Regions from separate parts of the Streptomyces sp. NPDC002499 genome, predicted to be linked through region 1. Evidence: riboswitches for the same ligand, from Rfam matches in the RefSeq annotation. Region 1 holds a riboswitch; each other region holds the start of a gene.
The links. A riboswitch is a leader RNA that binds a small molecule or an ion and turns the genes downstream of it on or off. The one in region 1 is predicted to bind cyclic di-AMP.
Positions count from the first base shown of each region.

Region 1 (3,268 bases):
GCGGAGACGTGGGTGCTGGGGCGGCCGAGGGTTCGGCTGCGGCTGACCTCGGAGGTGGCGCGGGGGCAGGTGATCGCCCGGCTGTGCGATGTGGCGCCGGACGGTTCGTCGACGCTGGTCACCCGGGGGGCGCTGAACCTGTCGGCGCGGTTCGGGCGGGGGCGGGCGGTGCCCTGGACGCCGGGCGCGGTGGAGGACGTGACCTTCGAGCTGAACGGCATCGGGTACGCCATTCCGGCCGGGCATCGCATCCGGCTCGCGGTGTCCTCGGCGTACTGGCCCTGGATCTGGCCCCAGCCGGAGTCGGCGGCCGGCTTCACGATGGACCCGGAGGGCAGCGCGCTCGAACTCCCGGTGCGGGAGCGGGAGTCGGTGGACGGCATTCGCTTCGAGGAGCCCGAGGAGGCCGAGCCGCTCGGGGTCAACCACCCGGCCACGCTGGACGAGCCACGGCCCGAGCGGCTGGTCGTGCGGGATGTCGCGAAGGGTGAGTGGCGGCTGGAGGTGGATCCCCGGTACGGCGGCACGCGCGTGTATCCGGACGGCTTGGAGTTCACCGAGGACGCGCTGGAGACGTACACGATCGACGAGACGGATCCGTTGTCGGCGCGCGCCCGGTCCGACTGGTCGATCCGGCTGCATCGGCCGGAGCAGGCCTGGGACACCACCGTGCGCACCCGGTCGGAGATTACTTGCGACGAAACGGACTTTATTACGTCGAATGAGGTGATCTGCACCGAGGGCGGCGAGGTGATCTTTCATCGGACCTGGGAGAAGAGGGTTCCGAGAACTGCCAGTTGAGGATGAATGCCCGTTTTGCCGTTCTTAATCCTGCCGTGACTTGGGTCACGCGAATCTGTGCGCGGCCTGTGCCCCGACATGTCGGCGTTTCTCCTTTCGCCGCTTGACAGTTGACCCTTGGCAGGCGCAAAGGATCAAGCGCCCCATAGGCCTCAGACCAAGGTCAATAGGGTCGATGTGTGAATCCGGTACTTGTTCCGGACATGTGCTCTCGCATACGTTCCCGCCCTGTCGGGTGGAACGCCGAATCCTGCCGCCGCCCGGCATCCCAGTCACGAACTCACCGCACGGCAGGAGCGGGGGACCCAGGTAAGTCGCCGGACCGGTCAGCACGACCGGGACGGCTCGGGGTTAAGTCACGTCCGCAAGGGCGTGGCCGGGCACCTCCCAGCCCGAACCCGACAGCTCACCTCGCAGGCGACGGAGAGGAACCTCGTCATGCCTGCATCCGCTCAGCACCGCCGCAGCCGCAACTCCCGCCTCGTCCGCAAGCTCGCCGTGCTCGGCACGGGGGCCGCGGTGCTCGCCCTCCCCGTCATCGGCGCGACCAGCGCGTCCGCGGCTCCCTCGTCGACGGTGACCGCCGCGTCGCTGGGGTACTCCAACACCCTCGACGGCTGGATCCGCGCCTCGCTCCAGGTCATGGCGCAGAACGGGATCCCGGGCACGTACGACGGCATCTACCGCAACGTGATCCGTGAGTCGTCCGGCAACCAGTACGCCATCAACAACTGGGACTCCAACGCCGCGGCCGGCACCCCGTCCAAGGGCCTGCTCCAGGTGATCGACCCGACGTTCGCCGCGTACCACGTGGCCGGCACGTCGTTCGACCCGTACGACCCGGTCGCGAACATCACGGCTGCCTGCAACTACGCGGCGGCGGTCTACGGCTCCATCGACAACGTGTATGGGGCCTACTGAGCCACCCCGTAAAGGGTTACTCCCAGAAGAGTCTTTCGAGGACGACGGCGATGCCGTCGTCCTCGTTCGACAAGGTGATCTCGTCCGCCACCGCCTTGAGTTCGGGGTGGGCGTTGGCCATGGCCACTCCGTGGGCGGCCCAGTCGAACATGGGGATGTCGTTGGGCATGTCGCCGAAAGCGATCGTCTCGTGCGGGCCCAGGCCCAGGTGACGGGCGGCCAGAGCCAGGCCCGTCGCCTTCGTGACTCCGCATGGCTGGAGTTCGACGGTGCCGGGTCCCGACATGGTGACGGTGGCCAGTGAACCGACCACGGTGCGGGCGGTTGTCGCCAACTCGTCGTCGGACAGGTCGGGATGGCGCAGCAGCACCTTGCTGATCGGTTCGTGCCACAGGTCGTCGCGTCGGCCGACCTGGACGGCGGGCAGCGTGGGGTGCGGCATGAGGTAGCCGGGCTCGATGAGCGTGAGTCCGTCCACGCCGTCCTGGTCCACGGCCGCGTACACCTGCCCGACCTCCGCCTCGATCTTGCCGAGCGCGGTCTCGGCCAACTCCCGGTCCAGCGTGACCGACCAGAGCAGCCGGTCCGCGCCGGCGTCGTACACCTGCGCGCCCTGCCCGCACACCGCGAGCCCCTTGCTGCCCAGGTCGTCGAGGAGCGGGCGCACTCTCGGGGCCGGCCGTCCGGTCACGACGAGATGGCGGGCCCCGGCGCCGACCGCCCGCGCGAGCGCGGCGAGAGACCGGTCGGAGAGGGTGTCGTCGCCCCGGAGCAGGGTGCCGTCCAGATCCGTGGCGATGAGTGAATATGCGAGGGGTGCGGCCATGATCAGAGAATACGGATGGAAAGCCCGGCTAACTCGACGCGAACCGGACGGTTGCTGCCTACATATGCGTTGAGGGGCGGACGGTGCTCCGCGCACGCCACTCGCGCCGCGCTCACGCCGACTCGCGGATCACCAACTCGGTCGGCAGCAGCACCCCCGCCGTGTCCTCCCCGGCGATCTGCGCGAGCAGCATGCGGACCATCTCGGCGCTGATGCGGTCGTAGGGCTGGCGCATGGTGGTGAGGGCCGGGGTGCCCGCGGTGGCCGCGGCCGAGTCGTCGAAGCCCCCGACAGCGATGTCATCGGGGACCGAACGGCCCGACTGCTGAAGGGTGTTGACGACGCCGAGGGCCATCAGGTCGGAGGCCACGAACACCGCGTCCATGTCGGGGGCCCGGTCCAGGAGCCGGCGGGCCGCCTCCTCGCCGCCGGTGCGGCGGTAGTCGCCCTCGACGACGAGCGCCGGGTCGTAGGGCAGGCCCACCTCGGTGAGGACGTCGCGGTAGCCGGCCAGCCGGTCGGGGCCGCCCGCCGTGTCGAGCGGTCCGGTGACCATGCCGATACGGCGTCGGCCGCGCGCGATGAGATGGCGCACCATCTCCTGGGCGCCCTCGCGGTCGGCCGCCGCCACGTAGCTGACCTTGGAGCCGATGCCGACCGGCTTGCCGCAGGCCACCAACGGGATGCCGGCGTCGCGGAGTTCGGCGGCGACCGGGTCTC
Region 1 covers NZ_JBSFXO010000018.1:174,818-178,085, reverse strand. The annotation lists gene ACWD5F_RS42475 (CocE/NonD family hydrolase) at 1-801, shown strand, start outside; cyclic di-AMP (ydaO/yuaA leader) riboswitch at 1,073-1,236, shown strand; gene ACWD5F_RS42470 (transglycosylase SLT domain-containing protein) at 1,240-1,722, shown strand; gene ACWD5F_RS42465 (HAD family hydrolase) at 1,739-2,548, opposite strand; gene ACWD5F_RS42460 (LacI family DNA-binding transcriptional regulator) at 2,661-3,268, opposite strand, start outside.

Region 2 (3,268 bases), on a different contig from region 1:
GCCAGCTCGACGGCGTCCAGGGTCTCGGTGAGCGAGCCGATCTGGTTCACCTTGACGAGCAGCGCGTTGGCCGCGCCGTCCTCGATGCCGCGGGCCAGACGCTCCGGGTTGGTGACGAACAGGTCGTCGCCGACGATCTGCACCTTGTCGCCGAGGCGGTCGGTGAGGACCTTCCAGCCGGCCCAGTCGTCCTCGTACAGCGGGTCCTCGACGGAGACGAGCGGGTAGGCCGCCACGAGCTCCTCGTAGTACTCGGTCATCTCGGCGGCCGAGCGGGACTTGCCCTCGAACTCGTACTTGCCGTCCTTGTAGAACTCGGACGCGGCGACGTCGAGCGCGAGCGCGATCTGCTCGCCGGGGATGTAACCGGCCTGCTTGATGGCCTCGAGGATGAGGTCGAGCGCGGCACGGTTGGAGTCCAGGTTCGGGGCGAAGCCGCCCTCGTCGCCGAGGCCGGTGGACAGGCCCTTGCTCTTCAGGACCTTCTTGAGGGTGTGGTAGACCTCGGCGCCCCAGCGCAGCGCCTCGGAGAAGGACTCCGCGCCGATCGGGGCGATCATGAACTCCTGGATGTCCACGTTCGAGTCGGCGTGCGACCCGCCGTTCAGGATGTTCATCATCGGAACGGGCAGCAGGTGCGCGTTCGGGCCGCCCAGGTAGCGGAAGAGGGGGAGGTCGGAGGCCTCGGAGGCGGCGTGCGCGACGGCGAGGGAGACGCCGAGGATGGCGTTGGCGCCGAGCGAGCCCTTGTTGTCGGTGGCGTCCAGGTCGAACATCGCCTGGTCGATCAGGCGCTGCTCGGTGGCGTCGTAGCCGACCAGCTCCGGGCCGATCTGCTCGATGACGGCGAGGACGGCCTTCTCGACACCCTTGCCCTGGTAGCGGTTGGGGTCACCGTCACGCAGCTCGATGGCCTCGAAGGCGCCCGTGGAGGCGCCGGAGGGGACGGCGGCACGACCCGTGCTGCCGTCGTCGAGGCCGACCTCGACCTCGACCGTGGGGTTGCCTCGGGAGTCCAGGATTTCCCGGGCTACGACGACGTCGATGGACGGCACGAGCATCTCCTTCTTCAATGTGACGCGGCTACGCGGGCCGCGATGGCTCTGCGGGACCGAGCCTAACCGTCCCGGGACGAACAGCCAGCCGATGGGCCGCCCCTTGGACAGAACCGAGAGTAAATTGTTTCCGAACGGAACAAAGCAGGCGGGCAAAAAGAACCCCGCCCCGGTGCGTACGGGGGAACACGCACCGGAGCGGGGAGCCCGTGGGGACGGGGGAGGCCCTCACGTGACCTCCATGGTGGGGGACACGTCTGTCAGGCCGCTGTGGTTCGGCTACCAGGTCTCTGTCACTTGAGGTGCAGCTGCTGACCCGGGTAGATCAGGTCGGCGTCCTCGACGATGTCCTTGTTCAGCTTGAACAGCTTCTCCCAGCCGCCCTTGACCTTGTGCTTCTCGGCGATCGTGCTGAGGGTGTCGCCCTTGACGACCTTGTACTCGCCGTCGCCCTTCTTGACCTTCTTGCCGGTCGGGGTGGTGACGGTCTTCTTCGCGGCCGGACGGTCGGCGGAGCGGGAGGTGCTCGTCGAGTCGTTCGAGCGGGTGCCGGCGTCGCTGCTCGAAGAGCTGGACGAGTTCGAGGAGCTGGAGGAGCTCGACGAGCTGCCGCCGTTGTACGCGGCACCGGACAGGCCCGTGCCGCAGACCGGCCAGGCACCCTTGCCCTGGGAGGCCAGCACCTTCTCGGCGACGGTGATCTGCTGCGCCTTGCTGGCCTGGTTGGCCTGCGACGCGTACTGGGTACCGCCGTAGGCGGCCCACGTGGAGGCGGAGAACTGCAGACCGCCGTAGTAGCCGTTGCCGGTGTTGATGGACCAGTTGCCGCCGGACTCGCAGCTGGCGACCGTGTCCCACTCGGACGCGGTGGCGGCGGAGGCGTTGCCGGCCGCCATGAGCGGGGCGGCGATGGCGACACCGGTCACGCCGGCGAGCGTGGCGACGCGGGTGGCCTTGGACGGACGGCGGTGCTTGCCCTTGCTGGAAAACAGCATGCGGAGATCCCCTCACCGACGCCTGCGAGGTGAGCTGTCGGGTTCGGGCCGTGTGAGTTGCCCGGCCGCGCGCCTCTCGGCGCACGACTTCACCCCAAGCCGGTCCGGCACTGTCTGCCGGGCCCGGCACTTACCTGGGTCCCCCGCTCCTGCCTACGGCGCTGTGAAGCGACGACTGTTCCCTACGGCCGCTGGCAGGATTCGGCGTTGCGGCATTCGGGGTCCGTGTTGACGAACGGTGATGACCGTAGACACGGATTCCGCGGAAACTCAAAGACGATCAGGGCATCTGAGAGTCATCCCACACTTTCACCAAACCGGACATTCAGTCCGAAGACCGTCGTTAACTCCCGTCGCTTTTCGCCCCGTTCAGCCCCTGTCCGCCCCTATTCGCCAGGAAGCCTCAGGGTCTGACCGGCCGCGATGTCGTTCGGGTCGGCGCCGATGGCCTGCTTGTTCTCGGCGTAGAGCGCCCGCCACCCGCCGTCCAGGCCAAGGGAGTCGGCGATGGAGGCGAGAGTGTCACCGCCATGGACGGTGTACGACCCCTGCGCGGACCCTTCTGTGTCACTGGCGACCGTGTTCTCGTCGGCACTGGCGCCACGATGCTTGCCGGAGCCGACCGCGCCGGTGTCGACCAGGCTCCAAGAGCCCACGGCCTGCTCGGACTTGTCCGAGTCGTCACCCTTCGCCCGATCTGTCGACGAGCTGTCGCTTCCCTGTGAACCGCTCGCGGTCGGCTCGGACGGGGAGTCGGAGGGCGAGAGGTAATCGTCCGATTCGTCAGAGTTGGTCGAGGAATCGGACGAAGAGTCAGGCGAGGCCGACGGTGACGTGGACGAGTCCGTCGAGGACGAGTCGTCGGACGTACCGCCGGGCGTGTTGGACAGGCCGGTGGAGCCGGAACCGTCCGAGGAGTCCGAGGAGGAGTCGGACGAGTCGTCCAGGATCCCGGTGTCGATGTCGGCCGACCCGTCGTCCTTCGACAGCCCCGTGGTCAGCCCGCAGGTGTGGAACGCGCCCACGCCCTGGTCGTCCAGGATCTTCTCGGCGACGGCTATCTGCTGGTTGCGGCTGGCCAGGTCGGGGCGCGAGGCGTAGTCGAGACCGCCGTACTGCTCCCAGTCGTCCTGCGAGAGCTTGAGCCCGCCGTAGAAACCGGTCCCGTCGTTCTGGCTCCAGGAGCCGCCGGTCTCGCAGTTCGCCACCTTGTCCCAG
Region 2 covers NZ_JBSFXO010000005.1:88,409-91,676, forward strand. The annotation lists gene eno (phosphopyruvate hydratase) at 1-1,061, opposite strand, end outside; gene ACWD5F_RS14490 (transglycosylase family protein) at 1,349-2,050, opposite strand; cyclic di-AMP (ydaO/yuaA leader) riboswitch at 2,055-2,221, opposite strand; gene ACWD5F_RS14495 (transglycosylase family protein) at 2,437-3,268, opposite strand, start outside.
Region 2: another riboswitch for cyclic di-AMP. It lies ahead of ACWD5F_RS14490 (transglycosylase family protein); the one in region 1 lies ahead of ACWD5F_RS42470 (transglycosylase SLT domain-containing protein).

Region 3 (3,268 bases), on a different contig from region 1:
TACGAGGAGCAGGCGAAGCAACCCAACGGCCACCTCTTCGGCTGACCTCGAGCATTTCCAGCCCCACACCAACGCGCCCCACGGTCCGATCGGCCCAACAGATCCTGCGCCCAACTCCCCGAAGGGTCACGCTGCGAGTGACCCGGAGTGGACATACGCGGAGGTACTGGTACCAGTGAGGTCATCCCGAAAACGAGCCGCCGTGCTCCTGATCGCGCCCCTTCTCACCGTGACCGTCGCCTCGTGCGGCAGCACGGACACCGGTACCCGGACCATGGCCCGCGCCCTCCCCCCGGACGCCACGTTCACCCACCCCGGCGTGCTGGTCAGCAAGGCGCAGCTGGACTCCGTACGAAAGATCGTCACCGCCGGGAAGCAGCCGTGGCTGAAGGCGTTCCTCGAGATGCGGGACAGCAAGTACGGGTCGTACAAGTACCGCCCCGAGCCGTACGAGAACGTCGACTGTCCCTGGGGCGGCAAGGTCGCGCAGGGGTGTGTGGAAGAGCGGGAGGACGCGATCGCCGCGTACACGCAGGCACTGCTCTTCAGCGTCACCGGCAAGCAGGAGCACGCGCTGAAGGCGCGGGAGATCATGGACGCCTGGTCGGCGAAGATCAAGCGGCACTCCGAGGAGGACGCGGGGCTCCAGACCGCGTGGGCCGGGTCGACGTGGGCGCGGGCCGCGGAGATCGTGCGGTACGCGCCGGGGGCCGGGTGGCCGGCGGACCGGGTCGCGCGGTTCGAGAAGATGCTGCGGACCGCGTATCAGCCGTACGTCACCGAGAAGCTGCCCGACTACAACGGCAACTGGGACCTCGCGATGACCGACGCGGCGATCGGCATCGCCGTCTTCACCAACGACCACAAGGCCTTCGACGCCGCCCTCGCCCGGTTCCGTGACCGCGTGCCCGCCTACTTCTACCTGGAGAAGGACGGCAAGGTGCCGCTGACCGTGGCCGGGTCGACCATGAACACGCCGCAGAAGCTGACGACGTACTGGTTCAAGCAGGGGACGTACAAGGACGGCGTCGCGCAGGAGACCTGCCGCAACTTCAAGCACGTCGGCTACTCGCTCGCCGCCACCGCCCACATCGCCGAGACGGCCTGGCACCAGGGCGTCGACCTGTACGGCGAGGTCAAGGACCGGCTGACCGCGGCCCTCGCCTTCCACGCCCGCTACCAGCTGGGCGAGAACCCGCCCGCGTGGCTGTGCGGCGGGAAGGTCGACCGGAACATGGGTCCGGATCTTGAGGTCGCCCTCAACCATCTGGAGGACCGGCTCGGCGGTTCCGTCCCGGCCGCCCACAAGCTGGCAGAGGAGACCCGCCCGGCCGGCACCGACGATCTCTTCGTCTCCTGGGAGACCCTGACCCACGCCGGAAACCCGGCGGCCTGACCGGCCCGTCGCTCCCCGGCCGCTCCTTGGTCACTCCCGTCCCGCGGATGGCGTACAGTGGAGAACACAACGGCGCGGGGTGGAGCAGCTCGGTAGCTCGCTGGGCTCATAACCCAGAGGTCGCAGGTTCAAATCCTGTCCCCGCTACTAACGGCCCAGGGCCGGAGTCCGGATCATCGGACTCCGGCCCTGAGTCATTTCCCCCTCGGCTTTCTGACCGTTGTCACGCCCGGTGAGCAGGCGAACGCCCTCCGCCCAACAACTGACATCCCGTCAATGCCTGTGTGGATCCACAGGCTTGGTCAACTCGCCCGATTTTCACCGGTCATGGCCTGAACGTCCTGCGTGAAAACGTTAATGATCAAGCCGAACAGCTTGGAATCCCTGCCCCGTGTCTATTAACGTTCGATAACGCAGCGCGGTCGTCCCAGCCGTCACAAGAGTCGGCTCCGTGCGCACGTGCCGAATCCCGCAAGGGAACCGGGGAACCACCAACTTGGGGTGAATCGCAAGTAGTCCGTCGTGTACGCACGAATGGTTTACGCGCGTAGGAGACCTTCCTGCTCCGAACCCGTCAGCTAACCCGGTAGGCGAGAAGGAAGGAAGGAGTACGCCCAGGTGGCGTCCAACCCCCCTGCCCCGGCGGCCCCGTTCGTGCCGAGCCAGCGTGACAACGAGACGTTCGGCTACGGCGGATACCGCACCGACGAGGGCCCTTGGGAGGAATGGAACCCCACCGAGGATTCCGTCCGTCCCAACCGCGGTCGCCACCGCGTCTCCAAGCAGCGCGGTGGTGGCGGGGGATTCGCCCGCAGCTCCACCGTCCTGGGCGTCGGTGTCATAGCCGCGGTGAGCGCGGGCGGCATGGCCAGCGCCAACACCGGCAAGCCGCCGGTCTCCATCTCCGTGCCCGACCTGCCGAACGTCGGCTCGGTCTTCGGTGAGACCTCCAGCCCCGCCAAGGGGTCCCCGACCGCGCTCAGCAGCGTCGGCGTGACCTCCAGCGAGACCGCGCAGGGCACCAAGGACGCCGGCGAGGTGCTGCGCGACCGCATCATGGCGCAGGCCGAGTCGCAGCGGGTCCAGGTCGACAGCAAGGTCCAGTACGCCACCGAGGCCTCCCTCTCCAAGCAGGTCGACGACGCCGCCGCGAAGGCGGAGAAGGCGGCCGCCGCCAAGGCCGCCGCCGCGAAGAAGAAGGCGGAGGCGGAGGCCAAGAAGAAGGCCGAGGCCGCGAAGCTGGCGGAGCTGGCCACGCAGTACCGGCTGCCGGTCGCCTCGTACACGATCACCGGCACCTTCGGGCAGGCCGGTTCCCTGTGGTCCTCCGGCTACCACACGGGCCTCGACTTCGCCGCCCCCACGGGCACGCTCATCAAGGCCATCCACAGCGGCACCGTCACGGAGGCCGGCTGGGCGGGCTCGTACGGCTACCGCACGATCCTCACCCTCGACGACGGTACGGAGCTGTGGTTCTGCCACCAGTCGTCGATCGGCGTGAGTGTGGGCCAGAAGGTCGCCACCGGCGATGTCATCGGCCGCGTGGGCGCCACCGGCAACGTGACCGGGGCGCACCTGCACCTGGAGGTCCACCCGAACGGCCAGGCCGACGGGATCGACCCGATGGCGTGGCTGCGCAGCAAGGGCCTCACCCCCTGAGGCAGTAGCCGTCGGCAGACACCGACACACCTCGCCAGGTTCCCGGAACAGCGGACTCCGCTTGTTTACGGGAACTTTGCGGCTCCGGCGGAAGATCGGTCTCCGGGGCCGGCGTTGATGTGAAGCATGACGTCCTCCTCTGCTTCTCTGCGCAAGCTCGGCTCCTCCGACCTCGAGGTCTTCCCCCTCTCCCTCGGCGGCAACGTCTTCGGC
Region 3 covers NZ_JBSFXO010000026.1:7,992-11,259, forward strand. The annotation lists gene ACWD5F_RS45155 (dihydrofolate reductase family protein) at 1-45, shown strand, start outside; gene ACWD5F_RS45160 (alginate lyase family protein) at 275-1,396, shown strand; tRNA gene ACWD5F_RS45165 (tRNA-Met) at 1,470-1,543, shown strand; cyclic di-AMP (ydaO/yuaA leader) riboswitch at 1,847-2,004, shown strand; gene ACWD5F_RS45170 (M23 family metallopeptidase) at 2,015-3,055, shown strand; gene ACWD5F_RS45175 (aldo/keto reductase) at 3,182-3,268, shown strand, end outside.
Region 3: another riboswitch for cyclic di-AMP. It lies ahead of ACWD5F_RS45170 (M23 family metallopeptidase); the one in region 1 lies ahead of ACWD5F_RS42470 (transglycosylase SLT domain-containing protein).